4 regions of the Pannonibacter sp. genome follow, and region 3 is predicted to be linked to each of the others. Evidence: riboswitches for the same ligand, from Rfam matches in the RefSeq annotation. Region 3 holds a riboswitch; each other region holds the start of a gene.

The links. A riboswitch is a leader RNA that binds a small molecule or an ion and turns the genes downstream of it on or off. The one in region 3 is predicted to bind cobalamin.
Region 1: it holds a riboswitch for cobalamin, as region 3 does, so the genes downstream of both, ACTIFE_RS15310 (TonB-dependent receptor plug domain-containing protein) here and ACTIFE_RS08540 (HupE/UreJ family protein) in region 3, are expected to answer to the same signal.
Region 2: it holds a riboswitch for cobalamin, as region 3 does, so the genes downstream of both, ACTIFE_RS12910 (DUF1636 family protein) here and ACTIFE_RS08540 (HupE/UreJ family protein) in region 3, are expected to answer to the same signal.
Region 4: it holds a riboswitch for cobalamin, as region 3 does, so the genes downstream of both, nrdH (glutaredoxin-like protein NrdH) here and ACTIFE_RS08540 (HupE/UreJ family protein) in region 3, are expected to answer to the same signal.

What each region holds. Positions count from the first base shown of each region.
Region 1 covers NZ_JBHYDX010000022.1:14,266-19,240, forward strand. Annotated here, with positions in the region: gene ACTIFE_RS15290 (hypothetical protein) at 1-53, opposite strand, end outside; gene ACTIFE_RS15295 (ABC transporter ATP-binding protein) at 50-796, opposite strand; gene ACTIFE_RS15300 (FecCD family ABC transporter permease) at 793-1,839, opposite strand; gene ACTIFE_RS15305 (ABC transporter substrate-binding protein) at 1,836-2,906, opposite strand; cobalamin riboswitch at 3,073-3,288, shown strand; gene ACTIFE_RS15310 (TonB-dependent receptor plug domain-containing protein) at 3,445-4,975, shown strand, end outside.
Region 2 covers NZ_JBHYDX010000016.1:112,907-117,881, reverse strand. Annotated here, with positions in the region: gene ACTIFE_RS12925 (response regulator) at 1-755, shown strand, start outside; gene ACTIFE_RS12920 (MbcA/ParS/Xre antitoxin family protein) at 833-1,222, shown strand; gene ACTIFE_RS12915 (RES family NAD+ phosphorylase) at 1,219-1,917, shown strand; cobalamin riboswitch at 2,013-2,244, shown strand; gene ACTIFE_RS12910 (DUF1636 family protein) at 2,280-2,726, shown strand; gene ACTIFE_RS12905 (ABC transporter ATP-binding protein) at 2,723-3,490, shown strand; gene ACTIFE_RS12900 (ABC transporter substrate-binding protein) at 3,509-4,444, shown strand; gene ACTIFE_RS12895 (FecCD family ABC transporter permease) at 4,422-4,975, shown strand, end outside.
Region 3 covers NZ_JBHYDX010000009.1:118,045-123,019, forward strand. Annotated here, with positions in the region: gene cobW (cobalamin biosynthesis protein CobW) at 1-523, opposite strand, end outside; gene cobU (bifunctional adenosylcobinamide kinase/adenosylcobinamide-phosphate guanylyltransferase) at 520-1,077, opposite strand; gene ACTIFE_RS08540 (HupE/UreJ family protein) at 1,084-1,725, opposite strand; cobalamin riboswitch at 1,759-1,978, opposite strand; tRNA gene ACTIFE_RS08545 (tRNA-Asn) at 2,299-2,374, shown strand; gene ACTIFE_RS08550 (SDR family NAD(P)-dependent oxidoreductase) at 2,553-3,308, opposite strand; gene ACTIFE_RS08555 (aldehyde dehydrogenase) at 3,696-4,975, opposite strand, start outside.
Region 4 covers NZ_JBHYDX010000021.1:6,282-11,256, reverse strand. Annotated here, with positions in the region: gene ACTIFE_RS14900 (hypothetical protein) at 1-32, shown strand, start outside; gene ACTIFE_RS14895 (ArsR/SmtB family transcription factor) at 148-489, shown strand; gene ACTIFE_RS14890 (YeeE/YedE family protein) at 551-1,597, shown strand; cobalamin riboswitch at 1,683-1,907, shown strand; gene nrdH (glutaredoxin-like protein NrdH) at 2,162-2,383, shown strand; gene nrdI (class Ib ribonucleoside-diphosphate reductase assembly flavoprotein NrdI) at 2,393-2,791, shown strand; gene nrdE (class 1b ribonucleoside-diphosphate reductase subunit alpha) at 2,785-4,975, shown strand, end outside.

The sequences.
Region 1 (4,975 bases), on a different contig from region 3:
CGGACCGTGGCGGAAGGCTCGGCGAAGCCGGAGTTGAGCACCAGAACAGTCATGCCGCAGCACTCCCGGCAAAGGCCGGCACGATGGCCTTGCGGCCGGTTGGCAGCGTCACCCAGTGCATCTCCACACCGTAGAGCCGCTGCATCAGGTCGGGCGTGATCATCTCGGCAAGCGGCCCATGCCGCTCCTCGCCGCCCGGCAGCATCAGGAGGACGTCATCGGCAGCCGCCAGCGCATGATTGGGATCATGCGTTGTGAAGAGAATTGCCCGGTCGCGACGATCACGAAGACGCGCCAACAGGTCCAGCGTGCGGGACTGGTTGCCAAGGTCCAGTGCCGAAGTCGGCTCGTCCAGCACAAGCGCCGGCGAGCCGGTGGCAAGAGCCCGGGCGATCAGCACGAGCTGACGCTGGCCGCCGGACAGGCGGTCATAGCGCAAGCCGGCCAGTTCACCGGCACCGACCTCGCGCAGGGCGCTTTCAGCCGCGGCAATGTCATCCCGTCCGGGTTGGCCGAACAGGCCGATACGGGCAGCACGGCCCATCACCACGACATCAAGACCTGTCAGCCGCGACTGGCTGGCCCCGTGCTGCGGTACATAGCCCGTGACATCGGGAGCGGTACGGCGTCCTTCGGCGAGCACCTGAAGCCCCAGCAGCGCGCGGATCAATGTGGTCTTGCCCCGCCCATTGGGTCCGAGCACGGCCAAGGTGCGGCCGGTGTCCACGGTAAAGGACATGCGCTGGAAGAGCGTGCGCCCCGAAAATACGACGGCGGCGTTGTCCAATCCGATCATGGCCGGTTCACCTGTCTGAAATGGCGGCGAAGGAGCAAGGCGAAGACCGGCGCACCAATCAGCGCAGTCAGCACGCCCAAGGGTATTTCCGCACTGGTGAGCGAGCGCGCGAGCGTATCGACGAAGACGAGATAGGCCGCCCCCAGAAGCGCCGAAGCGGGAATGAGCACGCGGTGATCCTCGCCAACGATGATGCGTGCGGCATGCGGGACGACCAGACCGATCCAGCCGACAATGCCGGCGACGGCGACGGATGTTCCTGTCATCAGCGCGATGGCGATGAACACAAGCCAGCGCTCCTTGTCCGGGCGAACCCCGAGGCTGCGCGCTTCCTGCTCCTCAAGCGCCAGAAGGTTGATGCGATAGCGCAACAGCCAGACGACGAAGAGACCGAGCGTCAAGCCGGGCACGGCAAGGCTGAGCCGGGCCCAGGTGGCGGTGGAGAAGGATCCCATCAGCCAGTAGACGATGGCCGGCAGGGAGGTGTTCGGATCGGCCACGAACTGGACGATGGAGACCAATGCCGCAAACAGGGCGCCGATGACCATGCCGGACAGAATGACGGTAATGACCTCGGTGCGGCCATCGATGCGCGCCAGCAAGCCGACCATGACCAGCGCCGCAAGCCCTCCCGCAAAGGCCATGCCAAGGAGCATCACGCCGGAAATTCCGATCAGGATGGCGAGCGCTCCGCCAAAGGCGGCGCCCTGGCTGATGCCGAGCACCTGCGGGCTGACGAGGGGATTGCGGAAGACGCCTTGCAGAGCTGCGCCGCCGACGGCCAAGGCTGCCCCGCTCAAAGCTGCCAGCAGCACGCGGGGCAGACGCACCAGAGCCACGATCCGGTCGGCCATCTCTGTGCCAACGCCATCGACCGCAGCGCGGGACAGGATCGCCAGGATCTCCATAGGTGCAACGGAAAAGCGCCCGGCAGAAATGGCGTGGATCATGGCAGCAAGCAGCAGCAGCACCAGCGCCGAAAAAATCCCTGCCCGCCGCATGGAAGCGGCAGGCAGCGCCTTGTGGTCAAGAGCGACAGTCATCCCTTGCGCGCAAAGGCGGAATAGTTGGTCTGTCCACCCTGCATGTCCATCCACAGGATGCCGTCAATTTCGTCGTCCGTAAGGTCATGGCCGTAAAGCAGCTTGTAGGCGGTCTTCATCTCGGCGCGCAGGTCATAGGAGAAGACATCCGGGTGCAGCAGGTTGGCGAGCCACATCCAGGTCAGCGGGCTCTCCTGGCTCGGTGGATCCCAGCGGTAGCCGCCAAGCGGCAGCTTGTAGACGCTGCCCGACTGGGCCGCCTTGGTCAGCGACAGGATCGGGTCATTGGCAATCCGCTCCAACCCGAGCTTGGCCTCGAAGCTGTTGAGCAGGATCACGTCCGGGTTCCACTCGGCAATCTGCTCCGGGCTGATGGTAACGCCATTGCCCTCGACAGTCGCCGATGCGTTCTGGCCACCGGCCAGCTCGATGTACCAGGCATTGTAGTTGCCCTTGGTGCCCGACGCGGTCAGGCCTTCCTGTGCTCGCAGCAGGTAGAGCACCTTCGGCTTCTTGTCGGCCGGAATTGCCTTGGACTTTGCGGCAAGATCGGCCTCAACCCTGGAGCGCCACTCGATCAACTCAGCGATCCGCTCCGGTTTGCCCATCGCCGTTGCGGCCATCGACATGTATTCCCGTGTCTTGGCCTCGGTGCCATAGGAGATCAGCATCGCGGTGAGGCCGGCATTGGTGATCGGATCGACATAGTCCTTGCCACGCCCTGCCCACTGGATGACGAGGTCAGGCCGCGTGGCGGCGAGTTCCTCAACGTTCGGAATGAAGTTCGGCGCGGTGATGTCGGACGGAATGTCCTTGGCCTCGGGGAAGATCGTGCCGAGGATCCCTTCAACGATGGCCGACTTGGCGGTCGGGTTCATGCCGACCAGCTTCGAGGTCGCGCCGTCAATGGCGATCAAGGTCGAGGCCATCGGGATCGGAATGGAGGCGATGCGGCCAGCTGGCGCCGCAAGCTCCACCGTGCGGCCTTCATGATCGGTGATGACAATCGGTTCAGCCTGGGCCGCCGTGGCCAGAAGGCCAAGCAGCAGAACGCCTGCAATGCGCATGATCTTGCTCTCTCATGTAACTGCGGGCCTGGCTGTTGGCTAACGCCCCTTTCGAGGTCTTGTCTAAAATTTATGAGTTTTAAAATCAAGTATTAATAGGCCTTGCGTCCCATTCTTTAGGGGGACCCGCCGCGTGCAACCTTGACAGGCGGCACAAGCGACCTGCATGTTGCGCTGCGAACGTGGTTCCGTCGGTGGACGGATGAAAAGGGAACACGGTGAGGCGTACCCAACAGGGACCGAAACCGTGGCTGCCCCCGCAACTGTGAACGGAGAGTGCGTGTCCACTCATGCCACTGGGAGGCCCAAGGCCCGATCCCGGGAAGGCGGACACACACGGCGACCCGTGAGCCAGGAGACCTGCCGCGCTCAGTCACCCGGCCTTCGATACGGGGTGTGTCGAGGCGCGGTTTCCCGTTGAGGTGACACCCAAACCTTGCCGTCTTTCCGGCGGGCGCTGAACCGCGTCCGCTTGCAAGGCGGTGCGTCGTCTTATGCTGGCGCGGGCCTCGCCCGCCGCCAAACGCGGGTGTTTGTCATGAAGAACCGGTTCACCACCGGCATTGCCCTGCCGTGCCTTCTGGCCGGCGGTCTTGTTCCTGCCCTGTCTCTCCCCCTTGCCGCACCAGCCGCATCCGAACCGGAACAACTGGACACGATCGTCATCAGCGCTGGCCGCACGCCACTTGCGGCGGAAAAGGTCGGGCGTGCCTCGACCGTGATCACCGGCGCGAGCCTCGAAAAGTCGCAGGTCCGCTATGTCGCCGATGCGCTGCGCCAGGTGCCCGGCGTCGCTGTTTCCCGTACGGGATCCTTCGGCGGCCTCACCCAGATCCGCCTGCGTGGATCAGAATCCAACCATGTGCTGGTGCTCATCGACGGAGTAGAGGTCGCCTCAGCCTCTTCCGGTGAATTCGATTTTGGCAGCATGCAGGTCGCCGACATCGACCGGATCGAGGTCCTGCGCGGGCCGCAGGGTGCGCTCTACGGTTCGAATGCCGCTTCGGGAGTGATCCACATCATCACCAAGGGTGGCCTGCGCAACGGCTACCGGGTCACCGGGCGCAGCGAGGTCGGTACCGACAAGACGGTCTTGACCGACCTGCTGGTCCAGGGCGGCAATGACCGCATCGACGGGGCCTTCTCGGCGGCGCTACGCCGGACCGATGGCTTCAATATCTCCGACTACGGCAAGGAGAAGGACGGCGACCGCAACATGACCTTGAACGGCAAGGTCCGGGCCGACCTGACCGACACTCTGGTGCTTGACGCCAACCTGCGCTTCGTCAACCGCAAGTCGGACACCGACGACCAGGACTTCGCCTATCCGGACCGCCCGACGCAGGGCCAGGTGATCGACACCTACAGCCACAACAAGACACGGGAGGTCTATGGTGGCGCGGGGCTGACATGGTCCCTGTTCGATGACCTGTTCGTGCAGCGGGCCAGGGTTGAATACACCGACCTGCATCGGCGCGGCCTCAATTCGAACAACCGCAACGGCAATGACGACAATCGCCTGCACCTCAGCTACCAGGGCACGCTTGCCTTCCAGACCGAGAGCTTTCTTCAGGCAGCCCACAGCCTGACCGGTGCCATCGAGTGGGAGCGGGAAAGCTACAAGAACGCCTATCCGGGCAGTCCTGACCAGGGCCGCCGGCAGCAGCGCGACCTGTCCGGCTATGTCGGGGAATACCGGCTGGAACTGATGGAGCGGATCTTCCTGTCCGGCGCCTTGCGCTATGACCGGAACGAGAAGTTCAAGGACACCCTTACCTACAATGCCAGCGCGGCCTATCTGCATCAGGAGACCGGCACCCGGCTGCACGCCTCGATCGGCACCGGAGTTACCAATCCGACCTTTTATGAGCAGTTCGGCTTCCAGCCCTCCCGCTTCGTCGGCAATCCGAACCTGACGCCGGAAGAGAACTTCGGCTGGGATATCGGCATTGAACAGAAGTTCCTCGACGAGCGGCTGACCGTCGACGTAACCTATTTCCGCGAACGGCTGACGGACGAGATCCAGACGCGGTACCTTCCCGGCTTCGCTTCGACACCCTACAACCTCC
Region 2 (4,975 bases), on a different contig from region 3:
TGCCCGCACCCGACGGCTTCGAGACCTGCCGCCTGCTCAAGGCCCGGCGCGGGCTGGAGCATGTGCCGGTGATCTTCATGACCGGCCTCAGCGAGACCGAGCATGTGGTTCATGCGCTGGAAAGCGGCGGTGTCGACTTTCTCACCAAGCCGATCAATCTCGACGAGCTGCAGGCCCGCATCCGGGTTCACCTTGCCAATGCGCGCCAGGTCCAGAGCGCCCGCATTGCGCTGGATGCCGCAGGCCGGCACCTGATCGCCGTCGGCGCAGACGGCAGCATCAAGTGGTCGACACCGCAGACCAGCCAGGTTCTCGAAGCGCTGGACCGGGGCAACGGCGCTGCGGGTGAAACCGCGTTGGACCGCGTTCGCGCCGGTCTGGCCGGCTGGATCGCCGCCGCCAGCCGACAGGCGACGGGGCGGCCCGACCCGCTGGTGCTCGATCTTGGGGCCGCTGGCCAGTTCGAGTTCGCCCCCATCGGTTCAATCACTGCCGACGAGCACCTGTTCCGTCTAACCAGCGCCAGCCACCCCGGCCAGACCGACGCCCTGCGCCAGCGCTTCGGTCTCACCCCGCGCGAGGCGGACGTCCTGACCTGGATCTCGCGCGGCAAGTCCAACAAGGACATCGGCGACATTCTCGGCCTCAGCCCACGCACGGTGAACAAGCACCTCGAGCAGATCTACGTCAAACTCGGCGTCGAGAACCGCGCCTCCGCCGCCGTCCGGGCCAGCGAGGTGCTTCGGGATCTGTAATCCAGATCATATGACCTTGTATTTTGGTCCACATGATCTATCTTGAGCGTATTGAACCGCATTGGCACGGTGACCAAATGGAAGCTGCTCTCAAGCCCCGGCCCGTCGACGACCGTCAGGCCGTCGGCCTCAAGGCCTACAGCCGCATCGCCGACGCCTGGTCGTTGACGGTTCGCGAGGCCGCAGGTCTCTGTGACATGTCAGACTCTTCCTGGAAACGCGCCAAATCCGCGAGCTTCCGGGGCGAACTGACCCGCGACCAGTTGTTGCGCCTCAGTGCCCTCATCGGCATCTACAAGTCGCTGCAGCTTTACTTCAGCCCGGATCTTGCCGACCGCTGGATCAGACTGCCCAACAGCGGGCCGGAGTTCGACGGCCAGCGCCCGGTCGACGCAATGATCGACGGCGGCCTGCCGAAAATCCTCAGCGTCCGGACCTATCTCGATGCCCTGCGAGGTGGCGCGTGAAGCTGACCGCGATCGCCGACCGCGCCCTGATCCGGCTGATCTCGAAGACACACCACAAGCCACCCGTGCTGCGCGGCCTTGTCGACAGCGACCGGGAAGCGGAGATCCTGGCCGAGTTGGAAGGCCTGACCAACGCGCGGCTGAAGGCCGAGCGGGAGGGCAGCCCCGGCATCGACAGGCGGGAACTGGCGTTCCTCCGCCGCAAGGCCGACCTCGCCCTCTATGGTGAGACCCATATCAACGCCGCTTTTGTCTACACGCGGCCGACCGGCAACCGCTTCAACGGCGGCGACCGCGGCGCGTGGTACTGCGCCTATGATTCAATGACTTCCGCTGCCGAGGTTGGGTTTCACCGCACGCGGGAACTCTCCTATATCGGCCATTTCCATGACGAGGCCGCCTATGTGGAACTCCTCGCCGACTTCATCGGCGACTTCCCGGACCTGACGAACACGCCGGATCACCCGGCACTGGCGGCGGATCCTTCAACTGGCTATCCGACTGGCCAGGCGCTGGCGGCCGATCTGCGCCGTCAGGGACATCGCGGCTTGCTTTATCCCTCCGTGCGCCAGCCCGGCGGCCGCTGCTTCGTCGCTTTCGATCCCGGGATCATCCAGAACGTGAGGCCCGGTGCCAGCTGGACTTTGCGCTGGTCCGGCACGCCGCATTTCTCCATCGTGATGGACGCCGGATAGGCAGCTCGCACTTGTAACGTAATTACATTACATATAAACACCGGGTGGTCTCGTCCCAACCCGGTGGCATTGCCTTGACAACACACGCCCCTGCCCTGATCATTCGCCGTGATGGTTCCCGGCGAACAAGCGCTTTGCCGGGTGAAAAGGGAACACGGTACGGTGTAGCCAACAGGCGCCAAGTCCGTGACTGCCCCCGCAACTGTAGGCGGCGAGCCGACCCCAGACAGCCACTGTCCCATGTGCCACATAACCGGCACGGGATGGGAAGGCAGGGCAAGGCGACGACCCGCAAGTCAGGAGACCTGCCATCACCGACCCACAACAGCCACCGGGCGGGGTGCCCCGGAAGGAGTAAAACGGTGACCATTCAGCGGCCGGTTACGGCCCATTCCCCTATTGTTGGCGGCGAGCGGACCTTGTCCACCGAGGCAATGCACGAGCTTGTGGTCTGCGTGACCTGCCGCCCGCGCGGCAGTGAAGACCGTCCCGGCAAGGCCCTGCTGGCAGAGCTTTCGGCCCAGATGGCCGGCGATGCCGCCTGGCGCGTCGGCGGCATCGAGTGCATGGCCGCCTGCGGCCGCCCCTGCGCCATCGCCCTCCAGTCGCAGGACAAGACCACCTGGCTCTTCGGTGACATGGACCTCGCCGATGCCGAGGACATTGCCCGCTTTGCCCGCCAATACGAGGAGCTGCCCGACGGCTGGTGCAAGGCCTCGGAGCGGCCCGGCAAGCTGGCACGGACCGCCCTTGCGCGCATTCCCGCCTCCGGCCGGGTGCTGCCCCCGGATGCCGATGCCTGCACATGAGCGCGCCCTTTTTCGAGGCGGAAGGCCTCTGCTGGGGACCGCGCGGCCGGCCTGACCTCCTGGCCGACATCAGCCTGACGCTCAACCAGGGCGAGGTGCTGGCGATCTGCGGTGCCAACGGAGCCGGCAAGTCGTCACTGCTGCGGCTGCTCTATCGCTTCCATCGCCCCCGCGCTGGCCATGTCCGGCTGGAAGGCACCGACATCTGGAGCCTGGGCGCCCGGGATGTCGCCTGCCGGATCGCCGCCGTGCTGCAGGAGCAGCCGACGGACTTTGCCCTGACCGTGCGCCAGATCGTGGCGCTCGGGCGCCTGCCGCATCAGCGCGGTCTCAGCGCGGCCGGCTCGGCCGACCGCGATGCGATTGCCCATGCGCTTGGCCGCCTGCATCTCAACCCCCTGGCCGAACGCCCCTTCGGCACCCTGTCGGGCGGTGAGCGCCAGCGCGTGATGGTGGCCCGGGCGCTGGCCCAGGCGCCCAAGCTGCTGATCCTCGACGAGCCGACCAACCACCTCGACATCCGCCACCAGCTCGAGCTGATGGCGCTGCTGCGAGGCCTTGGCCTCACGGTGATCACCACCCTGCACGACCTGACCCTCGCCGCCGAATACGCCGACCGGGTGCTGCTGCTCGCCGGTGGCCGCGTCCTCACCGAGGGCACCCCGGCCGAGGTCTTCACCGAAACCCACATCGCGGGCGCCTTTTCCGTGCGCTCGCGGATCGACCTCAGCGGGCAACACCCCCGCTTTTCCTTTCACCTTTGACCAGAGAGACCCCCTGACATGCGTCTGAAACTTGCTCTTGCCGCCTTCCTGCTCTCCACCGTGGCCGCCGCGGCCTATCCGGTGACCGTGAAGAGCTGCAACCGCGACGTGACCTTCGAGGCCGCCCCGAAGCGCGCCATTTCCAACGACGTCAACCTCACCGAGATGATGCTGGTCCTTGGCCTCGCCGACCGCATGGCCGGCTACACCGGCGTCTCCGGCTGGAAGACGCTGGACGAGGAGATGCGCAAGGACGTCAAGGAACTGCCCGAACTGTCCGAAAAATACCCGACCAAGGAAGTGCTGCTCGGCGCCGAGGCCGACTTCTATTTCGCCGGCTGGAACTACGGCATGAAGGTCGGCGGCGAGGTCACGCCCGAAACCCTCGCCCCCTTCGGCATCCAGGTCTATGAACTGACCGAAAGCTGCATCCACATCGGCCCGAAGGAGAAGATCTCCATGGCCGACATGTACAACGACCTGATCAACCTCGGCCGCATCTTCGGCGTCGAGGACAAGGCAAAGGTGCTGGTCGCCGGCTACGAGGCAAAGCTGGCCGAGGCAACCGCCAAGGTCGACAAGTCCAATCCCTTGCGCGTCTTCGTCTATGACAGCGGCGAGGATACCCCCTTCACCTCCGGTCGCTACGCCATGCCGACCGCGCTGATCGAGGCGGCCGGCGGCAAGAACATCATGGACGACCTGGACAAGAGCTGGGCCACCGTCGCCTGGGAGCCGGTGGTCGACCGCAACCCGGAAGTGATCGTGATCGTGAATTACGGCAATGTCACCGCCGAGCAGAAGATCGCCTTCCTCAAGGCCAACCCGGCCTTCGCCAATGTCGACGCCGTGAAGAACAACCGCTTCGTGGTGCTCGAATATGTCGAGGCAACGCCCGGCCCCCGCAACATCCGCGCCGTGGAGAAGCTCGTTGACGGTTTCGCTGGAAACTGAAGCCGCACAAGCCGAATCTGACGTCCAGCACCGGCTCTGGCCGGTGCTGCTCGCCGGAATAGCCGGCCTCGGTCTCCTCGTCATGGCCATCCTGACCGCCGTCGCCGTGGGGGCCATTTCGGTCCCCCTCGGCGATGTTGCAGGCATTGTCGCCTCGAAACTGCTGCCCGGATCGGTGGAACGGACCTGGAGCCTGTCCCGCGAGGCCATCGTCTGGGACATCCGCTTCCCCCGCGCCCTGCTGGCCGCCCTTGTCGGGGCCGGACTTGCGGTCACCGGCGCGGTGCTGCAGTCGGTGACGCGCAACCCTCTGGCGGATCCGCATCTGCTCGGCATTTCCTCCGGTGCGGCCTTCGGTGCCATCCTGGCACTCCTGCATACAGGGCTGTTCCTCGGGCTCCTGACCGTGCCGCTGCTCGCCTTTGTCGGCGCGCTCGGCGCGACAGCAGTCGTTCTGGGCGTGGTAAAGGTGGCCCGTGCCGGCTCGCCGGATCGTCTGGTGCTGGCCGGCGTCGCCGTTTCCTTCATCAT
Region 3 (4,975 bases):
ACAGCTCCTCGACCGGATTGTCATGGTCGAGCGAGGCATCGGCGGCACGCTGCGCCGCCAGCGCCTCCTCGTCGAGCGCGATGCGGCCTTCCGCCAGGGCGGCGGCGTCCAGCACGGTGATGACACCGTCCACCGTCACGCGGGTCCTGACGCTCGGCCAGGAGAAGGCGCGCACCAGCGGCTGCGGCAATGCGAGGCCCGAAGTCTCGATGACGATGTGATCGGGCGGCGTCTCGCGCGCCAGCAGCATTTCCATGGTCGGCAGGAAGTCGTCGGCCACGGTGCAGCAGATGCAGCCGTTGGTCAGCTCGACCACATCGTCGGCGCTGCAGGTGGGGTCGACGCAGCCGTCCAGCAGCGAGCCGTCGAAGCCCATGTCGCCGAACTCGTTGACGATGAGCGCGATGCGGCGGCCGCCCGCATTGAGCAGCAGGTTGCGGATCAGCGTCGTCTTGCCGGCACCGAGGAAGCCGGTGACGATGGTGGCGGGGATCTTGCCGCCTTGAGTGAGCACGGTGGTCATAACTGGATATCCGGACAGGAATTGGGTTTGAGGAGCAGCGGCAGCCCGCAAGCGACCAGCACGACGCGGTCGCAGACCCGGGCAAGCTCCTGGTTGAGGCGGCCCTGCGCGTCGCGAAACGCGCGCGCCATGGCATTGTCAGGCACGATGCCGAGGCCGACTTCGTTGGTCACGAAGATGACGGGGCCAGCGAGATCGGGAATTGCAGCAGCAAGGCTTGCGGTATCCGTGGCAAGGTCCCGGTCGGCCAGCATCAGGTTGGTGAGCCAGAGGGTCAGGCAGTCGACGAGCACGATCCGTTCGGGGCCGCAGTGCAGGGTGATCGTGCCGACCAGATCCAGTTGTTCCTCGACCGTCGTCCAGCGTTCGTCGCGCCGGGCCTTGTGATGGCCGATGCGGTCGGCCATCTCCTTGTCCCAGGCGGCGGACGTGGCGACATAGATCGGGCAACGCCCGGCTTTCAGCGCCAGCTGCTCTGCAAAACCACTCTTGCCGGACCGGGCGCCGCCGGTGACCAGCACCGACCGCGCGGGCTCAAGCCCTTCAGATTGCACGGGATCTCAGCCGAACAGCTGCGAACCGACGGCACTGAAGCCGACACCAACAATGCCGGCGGCAACCAGTCGCGCCGTCACCGGGGTCGAAACGGCTGCCGTCTTCGGGTTGGTCAGCATCATGGCGAGGCTTGCGATGGCAAACTGGATGACAGCAAAGCCGATGAAATAGGCGTAAAGCGGTGCCGGCTCGGCGCCGATGATGGACTCGCCATAGGCGTAGCCGTGGAAAAGCCCGGCAATTGCGAACAGAACAGCCCAGGCGCCAGCCGGAAGCTCGGTTTCAGAGACAATAAGCCCCCCGGCGATGACAACCGAGAGCGCGATCACAAGTTCTGCCAGCGGCAGGTCAAAAGCCGCCATATGCACCAGAACGCCGGCGATGGTGGCGAGAACAAAGGCGGCCGGCAGGACGAGGCTGCGGCCGACGAGACCGGCGGCAAGGCCGACGGCGATGATGAAGGCGAGATGATCGAAGCCGATCACCGGATGACCCAGCCCGGACAGGAGGCCCTGGACGAAGGTCTGCGGCATCTCGCCATCCATCATGTGATGAGCACTGGCCGGACCAGCGACCAGAAGCGCCGGGATCGAAACGGCAAATACCTTGCTGCCAAGGCGGCAACATGCGCGGAAATTCATGTTCATTTTCAAGGCTCCATTCCGTCCACCCGACGGCGAGGGGTTGCAGTGCGGCAGGCCGGTCTCCTGGCTCGCGGGTCGCAGCCCATGCCACGCCTTCCCGGACTTGCATCCAGTGGCTGTGTGCGGCAGGGCTCGCCGCTGACAGTTGCGGGGGCAGCTGCGGATTCGGAGCCTCGAAGTGAGTCGCTCGCCACCGCATTCCCGTTTCATCCCTTAGGGCTTGGCCCGACAGGGAACCTGACAGGATTGTTCTAACCCTTCGGGAGGATGGGAACAAGGACGCCCTTTGGCGGGCGGGCGGACAAAGCGGCATGGGGCTGGCCGGAAAGCGACACCACCGGACCGGGGTCGGCGGACATTCGGGTCGGGATTCGCCGGCAAAGGGTCCGCGCCAGCTATGGCATGGGCGCACAAGCTTCTGATTTTTCGCGGAATTCCGCGACTATACAGCCTGTGGAAAAGTTTCTTCAAGAAAGGGCTTGGCAAAGGGGGAGAGCGTTTGTTATACGCTCGCCACCGACAACGACCCACCCGGTCGTTCACCACGGCGCCCTGCTTCAGGGCCTTTGACGGTGATCCGCGATAGCTCAGTTGGTAGAGCGTTCGACTGTTAATCGAATGGTCGCAGGTTCGAGTCCTGCTCGCGGAGCCATCTTTCTTCCCCAGAAAGCCAGCCAGACAAAACAATGTCAATCCCGGACAATTGGCTGTCCAGGACCGACAATTCGCGACATTTTTTTGTAGCTGCCCCGCACCGCAAGACATAACGGGCCGGCTACAGCGTACCCGAAGGTACTCCGGCGGCCTTGGCCATCATTTTCTCACCCTGATCAGACGCTCATGCCGCCGTCGACCATCAGCATCGCTCCGGTAGTGAAGCTGCTGTCGTCGCTGGCAAGATAGAGCACCGAGCGCGCCACTTCCTCCGGCAGGCCATGGCGGCCGAGCGGGATGAGGGAGTTGAACATGGCCGTTCCATCAATCCCCAGCTCCCGGCTGAGACCGGCTTCGACCGCATGCTGGAACCCGTTGTCGAGGGGGCCAGGGTGGACGGAGTTGACCCGGATCCGGCGCGGAGCCAGTTCCTTTGCGAGGCACCGCATCAGCCCGATCTGGGCATGCTTGGCGGTGATATAGGCATAGACGCCCGGATCACCGCGGGTGGCGGCAACCGACGAGGTGATGATGAAGCTGCCGCCGTCGCGCATCTTTGGCGTGGCGTATTTGGCGCCAAGGAATGCGCCAGTGACGTGGACCCGCTGGACGGATTCGAACACGTCCAGCGCATAGCCGGCGATCGGCCGGACCTCGCCGAAATTGCCGGCATTGGAAAAGAAGATGTCGATGGGACCAAAGGCTGCAACCGCCGCGTCGATGTAGGCCTTCGTCGCCGCTTCCGAGCCGACGTCGGCGGCAACTGTCAGAACGTCGCCGGCCGGAAGGCTCGCCCGTGCGGTTTCAAGGGCTTCCTGCGAGAGATCGACCAGAACCACTCTGGCTCCCTCCTCAAGGAACAGGCGGGCCGTTGCGAGCCCAAGACTGCCGGCGCCGCCTGTGATGATGGCGGTCTTCTGGTTCAGTTTCATTTTTATTCTCCCGGGGTGTTGGGCAGTTGGGATCTGGGGGTGGGGTGGGATGCAACCTTGAAGAAGGCTCTCGGCTCCCCTCCGAAACGAAGGCAGGGCTGTCGCATATGTGGCCAGACAGCTTTCGCGGCGTCTCAGCTCCCCTCCCCCTCGTGGGGAGGGGCTTGGGGGTGGGGGGAGCGGACTAAAATCCAGGTTTCACGTTCCTGACCAGTCGTACTTCAGACGCTTTGTGATCTGACGGCCTCCCGTGCCCCCCACCCCTCACCCCTCCCCACGAGGGGGAGGGGGGCTGACAGGCCACGAAGAGCATCTAACTTCATATGCGATAGCCCTGCCCCACGAGGGGGACCGGAGAGGCCGCTCCCCTCCCCTTTTGCCAGTGCGTCAGAACGGGTAGTGGATCGGGCCGTCCTGGATGGTGATCCAGCGCAGTTCGGTGAACTCGGCAATGCCTGCCTTGCCGCCGAAGCGGCCGTAGCCGCTGTCCTTGACGCCGCCGAAGGGCATCTGCGCCTCGTCATGCACGGTCGGACCGTTGATGTGGCAGATGCCGGATTCGATGCGGCGGGCGACCTGCATGGCGCGGGTGATGTCACGGCCGAACACGGCGGCCGAGAGGCCGTATTCGGTGTCATTGGCGATGCGCACCGCCTCGTCGATGCCATCGACACGCACGACAACCGCCACGGGCCCGAAGCTTTCCTGGCCGTAGATGTGCATGGTCGGGTTGACCCGGTCCAGGAGCGTGGCCTCCATCACTGCGCCCTGCACGCCGCCGCCGGCGGCCAGCACCGCGCCCTTGGCGGTGGCGTCCTTGATGAGATCCTGGATGCGCCGCGCCGCATGGGCATCGACCACCGCGCCGAGCGGGGTCTTGCCCTCGCGCGGATCGCCGGCCTTGAGCGACCGGGCCTTGGCCGTCAGCTTGGCGATGAAGGCATCGGCGATTTTTTCATCGACGATGATGCGTTCGGTCGACATGCAGATCTGGCCCTGGTTCATGTAGGCGCCGAAGGCTGCCGCATCGACGGCGGCGTCGAGGTCGGCGTCGTCGAGCACCAGGAACGGCGCCTTGCCGCCCAGCTCCAGCAGGGCCGGCTTGAGGTTGCGGCCGCACATTTCCGCGATGATCCGGCCGACACGGGTCGAGCCGGTGAAGTTGACGCGGCGCACCGCCGGATGGGCGATGAGGGCTTCAACGATCTGCGGCGCGTCGTCCGGCGCATTGGAAATGGCGTTGAGCACGCCATGCGGAATGCCGCCGGCCTGCAGCGCGTCGATGATCAGGCGATGGGTGCGCGGGCAGATTTCCGAGGTCTTCATGACGACGGTGTTGCCGCAGGCGAGCGGCGTTGCCAGCGAGCGGACGCCAAGGATGACCGGCGCGTTCCACGGCGCCATGGAGAGCACCACGCCGACCGGCTGGCGCATGGCCATGGCCATGCTGCCCGGGCGGTTGGACGGGATGATCTCGCCGGCGATCTGCGTCGTCAGGGATGCGGCCTCGCGCAGCATTTCGGAGGCAAGATAGACGTTGAACCGGGCCCAGCCTTCGGTGGCGCCGATCTCGTCAGCCATCGAGCGGACGAAATCGTCCGCCCGGGCGGACAGCGCGTCGGCGGCGGCCAGCAGGACCTTGCGGCGCGGACCGGGCCCCATCTGGG
Region 4 (4,975 bases), on a different contig from region 3:
CAGAACTGATCGAAAAGGCGAAGGTGCCATAACACTAGCGGCCGGCAAGCCGCAGCAACCAAAACTTCTACAGGGAAACTGCGGGGTTTGCGTTGCAGGTGCGAAGCTGACGTTTTATCTAGGGCGCTCAAGCATCGGGGTCGCCACGTGTCCGCAGTCGAGGAAAACATTGATGGCCGGTCGCCGTCATCCGAACTTTCCGGACTGGTCGAGCAGTCGAACGAGGCTGCTGCCTTTCTGAAGGCGATGGGCCACGATGGACGCCTGACCATACTCGCCCATCTTTCAAGTGGCCCCAAGAGTGTCACCGAGCTTGAAAACCTGCTGTCATCGCGTCAGGCTGTCGTCAGCCAGCAACTCGCACGCCTCCGGCTCGAGGGGATGGTAAGTGCGCGGCGCGACGGACAAACGATCTACTACTCGCTGCTGGACCCTCGGGTCGGCGCGATGATCGAAGTCCTCGCGAAACTGTTCGGCAGGCAGGCCTGAGACCTGCCGGAGAACCGGTTACCCACTGGGCCGATGCGCGACTGGACGGGAGGAGAACAACATGGATGCCATGCCTTATGGCCTCCTCGCAGCCCTGATTGGCCTGGCCGGCGGAACCGTGCTGGGACTTGCCGGGCGGCTCGGAAATTTCTGTACGGTTTCTGCACTCGAGATGGCCGTCTACGGCAAGGATGCGCGCAAGCTTCGGCTGTGGGGAATCGTTCTCGGCGTCGCTGTTCTGGCAACGCAATTCGCTGCCCTCGCCGGCTACGTCCATCTTGAGATGACATTCTACCACGAGCTGGTCTGGAACCCGGTAGCCTCGATCGTCGGCGGTCTGATGTTCGGCTATGGCATGGCCATGTCCGGCAATTGCGGTTTTGGCGCCCTCACCCGGATGGGTGGCGGCGACATTCGCGCCCTGGTCATTGTCGTGGTCATCGCCATTGCCGCCTACGTCACCCTATCGGGTCCGCTGGCGCCCCTGCGCATCGCGTTGTTTCCGCAGGAAGACGCCCTCGGCCCTCAAGGCATACTGCACGACCTGCAAACCCATGCCGGTCTGCCGCCCGCGCTGGTCATTTCCGTCATTGCCAGCGGCCTCGGTTTCTGGGGCTTGTCCTACGGCCCTTTGCGCCGCGAACCGCATATGCTGTTCTGGGGCATTGCAGCCGGTCTTGCTGTCGCCGGTTGCCTTGCGGGAACTTCCTGGCTCTCAGACACTAGCCTTGGTGCAATCGACGTCGAAGGTCCGTCCTTCACCGCTCCGGTGGGCAGGGCGCTGCTGTTCCTCATGACATCCACGGCAGGCGGAATCTCCTTCTCGGTCGGTATCGTTGTGGGCGTGATCCTTGGCGGATTTATTGGCTCAATGGTGCGGGGCCTGTTCCAGTGGGAGGCGTGTGAAGATCCCCGCGAACTGGGCCGCGCCATTGTCGGAGCCATGCTGATGGGCGTCGGCGGTGTTGTTGCCATGGGCTGCTCCGTCGGACAGGGCGTCACCGCGTTCGCCACCCTGTCCTGGTCCGGGCCTGTCACGCTCCTGGCCATCAGCGCCGGCTGCCTTCTTGGGCTGCGGCAACTGATTGGCGGCTATCAGGTTGAATGAGCCTGCTGATTGGTTCAGCGCTCCTGCTCAGTGCCTCCTACACGCCATACCTTTAGCACCTATTGACGCTAAGCGGATTTGAACTACTATATGTAGCGTTCAAGGTTCCGTCGATTCGAGTGGATCGACGGCTAAGATGGGAATGCGGAACGCGGGGCTGCAAAGCCTTGCCAAGCCGCAGCTGCCCCCGCAACTGTGAACGGCGAGCGTATACCCGAACCGCGCCACTGGCTTCCTCAAGAAGCCGGGAAGGCTGGGTACAGCGTGATGACCCGTGAGCCAGGAGACCTGCCTTGAGCGAAACGTCCACCGGCGGGGTGACCGGTAGGGGGCATGTCTGGCGCGTCCGGCTCACGCCGGCCGCCTGCTTCCCCGGTTCCCTGCAATTGTGCTTCGGGGTGAAGTCATGTTGATCAGTTCGATGTTCCAGTTTCCGCCTGGGCGGCCAAGCCGCAATGCGTGACCCGGGCTGCCTGCCTCAGGCTGCCTGATCCCAATTCCCTATCAAAGCCGACTGCGGACGCCGTGCTGCACCCTGTCGGCTTGCCTTTCGAAAGCCATGTCATGACCGTCACCGTCTACAGCAAGCCCGCCTGCGTCCAGTGCAACGCCACCACCCGTGCGCTGGAGCGCCAGGGCATCACCTACACCCTGGTCGACATTTCCGAAGACGCGGAGGCCTATGACCTCGTCACGGGCCTCGGCTACCGCCAGGTTCCGGTGGTGATCGCCGGGGAACAGCACTGGGCCGGGTTCCGTCCCGACCTGATCGGCGGACTTGCCTGAGGCACAGCGATGAGCGGGCTCGTCTATTTCTCCAGCACCTCGGAAAATACGCGCCGCTTTGTCGAAAAGCTTGGCCAGGACGCGCTGCGCCTGCCGGTGGATGCCGCCGCACCGGCTCCGCTTGCGACCCGGCCCTTCGTGCTGGTCACCCCAACCTATGGCGGTGGTACGTCCAAGGGAGCTGTGCCCAAGCCCGTGATCCGCTTTCTCAATGACGAGCGGAACCGCGCACTGATCCGCGGCGTCATCGCCGCGGGAAACACCAATTTCGGCGCGGCCTACGGGCTCGCCGGCGACATCATCGCGGCCAAATGCCAGGTGCCGTTCCTCTACCGCTTCGAGCTGCTCGGCACGGCGGAGGATGTCGCGAATGTCAGCCAGGGACTGGAACGGTTTTGGACATGCTAGACACGCCCTCACTCTTGGAAGCGGATGACGCAGCCGCGCAGCCCCTCACGGCCGACCGCAAGGGCCGGCCCGTCGAGGAGCTGGACTATCACGCGCTCAACGCGATGCTGAACCTCTATGATGCGAACGGCCGGATCCAGCTCGACAAGGACCGGGAAGCGGCGCGGCAGTATTTCCTCACCCATGTGAACCAGAACACCGTCTTCTTCCACAACCTCAAGGAGAAGCTCGATTATCTGGTGACCGAAGGATACTACGAGCCCGAGGTTCTGGCGCAGTATTCCTTCGCGTTCGTCCGCGACCTTTTCGATGCTGCCTATGACAGGAAGTTCCGCTTCCCGACCTTCCTCGGCGCGTTCAAATATTACACCAGCTACACGCTGAAGACCTTCGACGGGAAGCGCTACCTGGAGCGCTACGAGGACCGTGTCTGCATGGTGGCGCTGACGCTGGCGCGCGGCGACGAGCAGCTGGCCCGTGATCTGATGGACGAGATCATTTCCGGCCGCTTCCAGCCGGCGACGCCGACTTTCCTCAACGCCGGCAAGAAGCAGCGCGGCGAACTGGTGTCCTGCTTCCTGCTCAGGGTCGAGGACAACATGGAGTCCATCGGCCGGTCGATCAACTCCGCCCTGCAGCTGTCCAAGCGCGGCGGCGGCGTCGCCCTCAGCCTGACCAACATTCGTGAGGCCGGTGCGCCGATCAAGCAGATCGAGAACCAGTCGTCCGGCGTCATCCCGGTGATGAAACTGCTGGAAGACAGCTTCTCCTATGCCAACCAGCTTGGCGCACGCCAGGGCGCCGGCGCGGTCTATCTCAACGCGCACCACCCGGACATCCTGCGGTTCCTCGACACCAAGCGGGAGAACGCGGACGAGAAGATCCGCATCAAGACGCTGTCGCTCGGCGTTGTCGTGCCGGACATCACGTTCGAACTCGCGAAGAACAACGAGGACATGTACCTGTTCTCGCCGCATGACATCGAGCGGGTCTATGGCGTTCCCTTCACCGAGATATCGGTGACGGAAAAGTACCGCGAGATGGTGGAGGACAAGCGGATCCGCAAGTCCAAGATCAAGGCGCGCGAGTTCTTCCAGATCATAGCCGAGATCCAGTTCGAGAGCGGCTATCCCTACCTGATGTTCGAGGACACGGTGAACCGGGCCAACCCGATCGCCGGACGTATCTCGATGAGCAACCTGTGCTCGGAAATCCTGCAGGTCAGCGAGGAAAGCCGCTTCAACGAGGACCTGTCCTATGCCCATCTCGGCAAGGACATTTCCTGCAACCTTGGTTCGCTGAACATCGCCAAGACGATGGACAGCGCCAACTTCGGCAAGACCATCGAGACCTCGATCCGTGCGCTGACGGCCGTGTCGGAGATGAGCAACATCGCCTCCGTGCCGTCGGTCGCCAAGGGCAACGAGGACAGCCACGCCATCGGCCTTGGCCAGATGAACCTGCACGGCTATCTCGCCCGCGAGCGCATCCACTACGGCTCCGAGGAAGGCGTCGACTTCACCAACATTTATTTCTACACGGTGACCTATCACGCCATCCGGGCGTCGAACCGGCTCGCGGTGGAAAAGGGGCGCAGCTTCAAGGGCTTTGAGGCCTCGAAATATGCTTCTGGTGCCTATTTCGACAAGTACACGGATCAGGCCTGGACGCCGAAGACATCGAAGGTGGCGCAGCTCTTTGCCGATCCCGGCATTCCTATCCCGACCCAGGATGATTGGCGGGCGCTGAAGGCCGCCGTGATGACTGGCGGGCTCTATAACCAGAACCTCCAGGCCGTGCCACCGACCGGATCGATCTCCTACATCAATCACTCGACCTCCTCGATCCATCCGATCGTGTCGAAGATCGAGATCCGCAAGGAAGGCAAGATCGGCCGCGTCTATTATCCGGCAGCCTACATGAGCAATGACAACCTGGACTATTACCAGGATGCCTATGAAATCGGCCCGGAGAAGATCATCGACACCTATGCGGCGGCAACGCAGCATGTGGATCAGGGCCTGTCCCTGACCCTGTTCTTCCGCGACACCGCGACGACGCGCGACATCAACCGGGCGCAGATCTACGCCTGGAAGAAGGGCATCAAGACCATCTACTACATCCGCCTGCGCCAGATGGCGCTGGAAGGCACGCAGGTCGAAGGCTGCGTGTCCTGCACGCTGT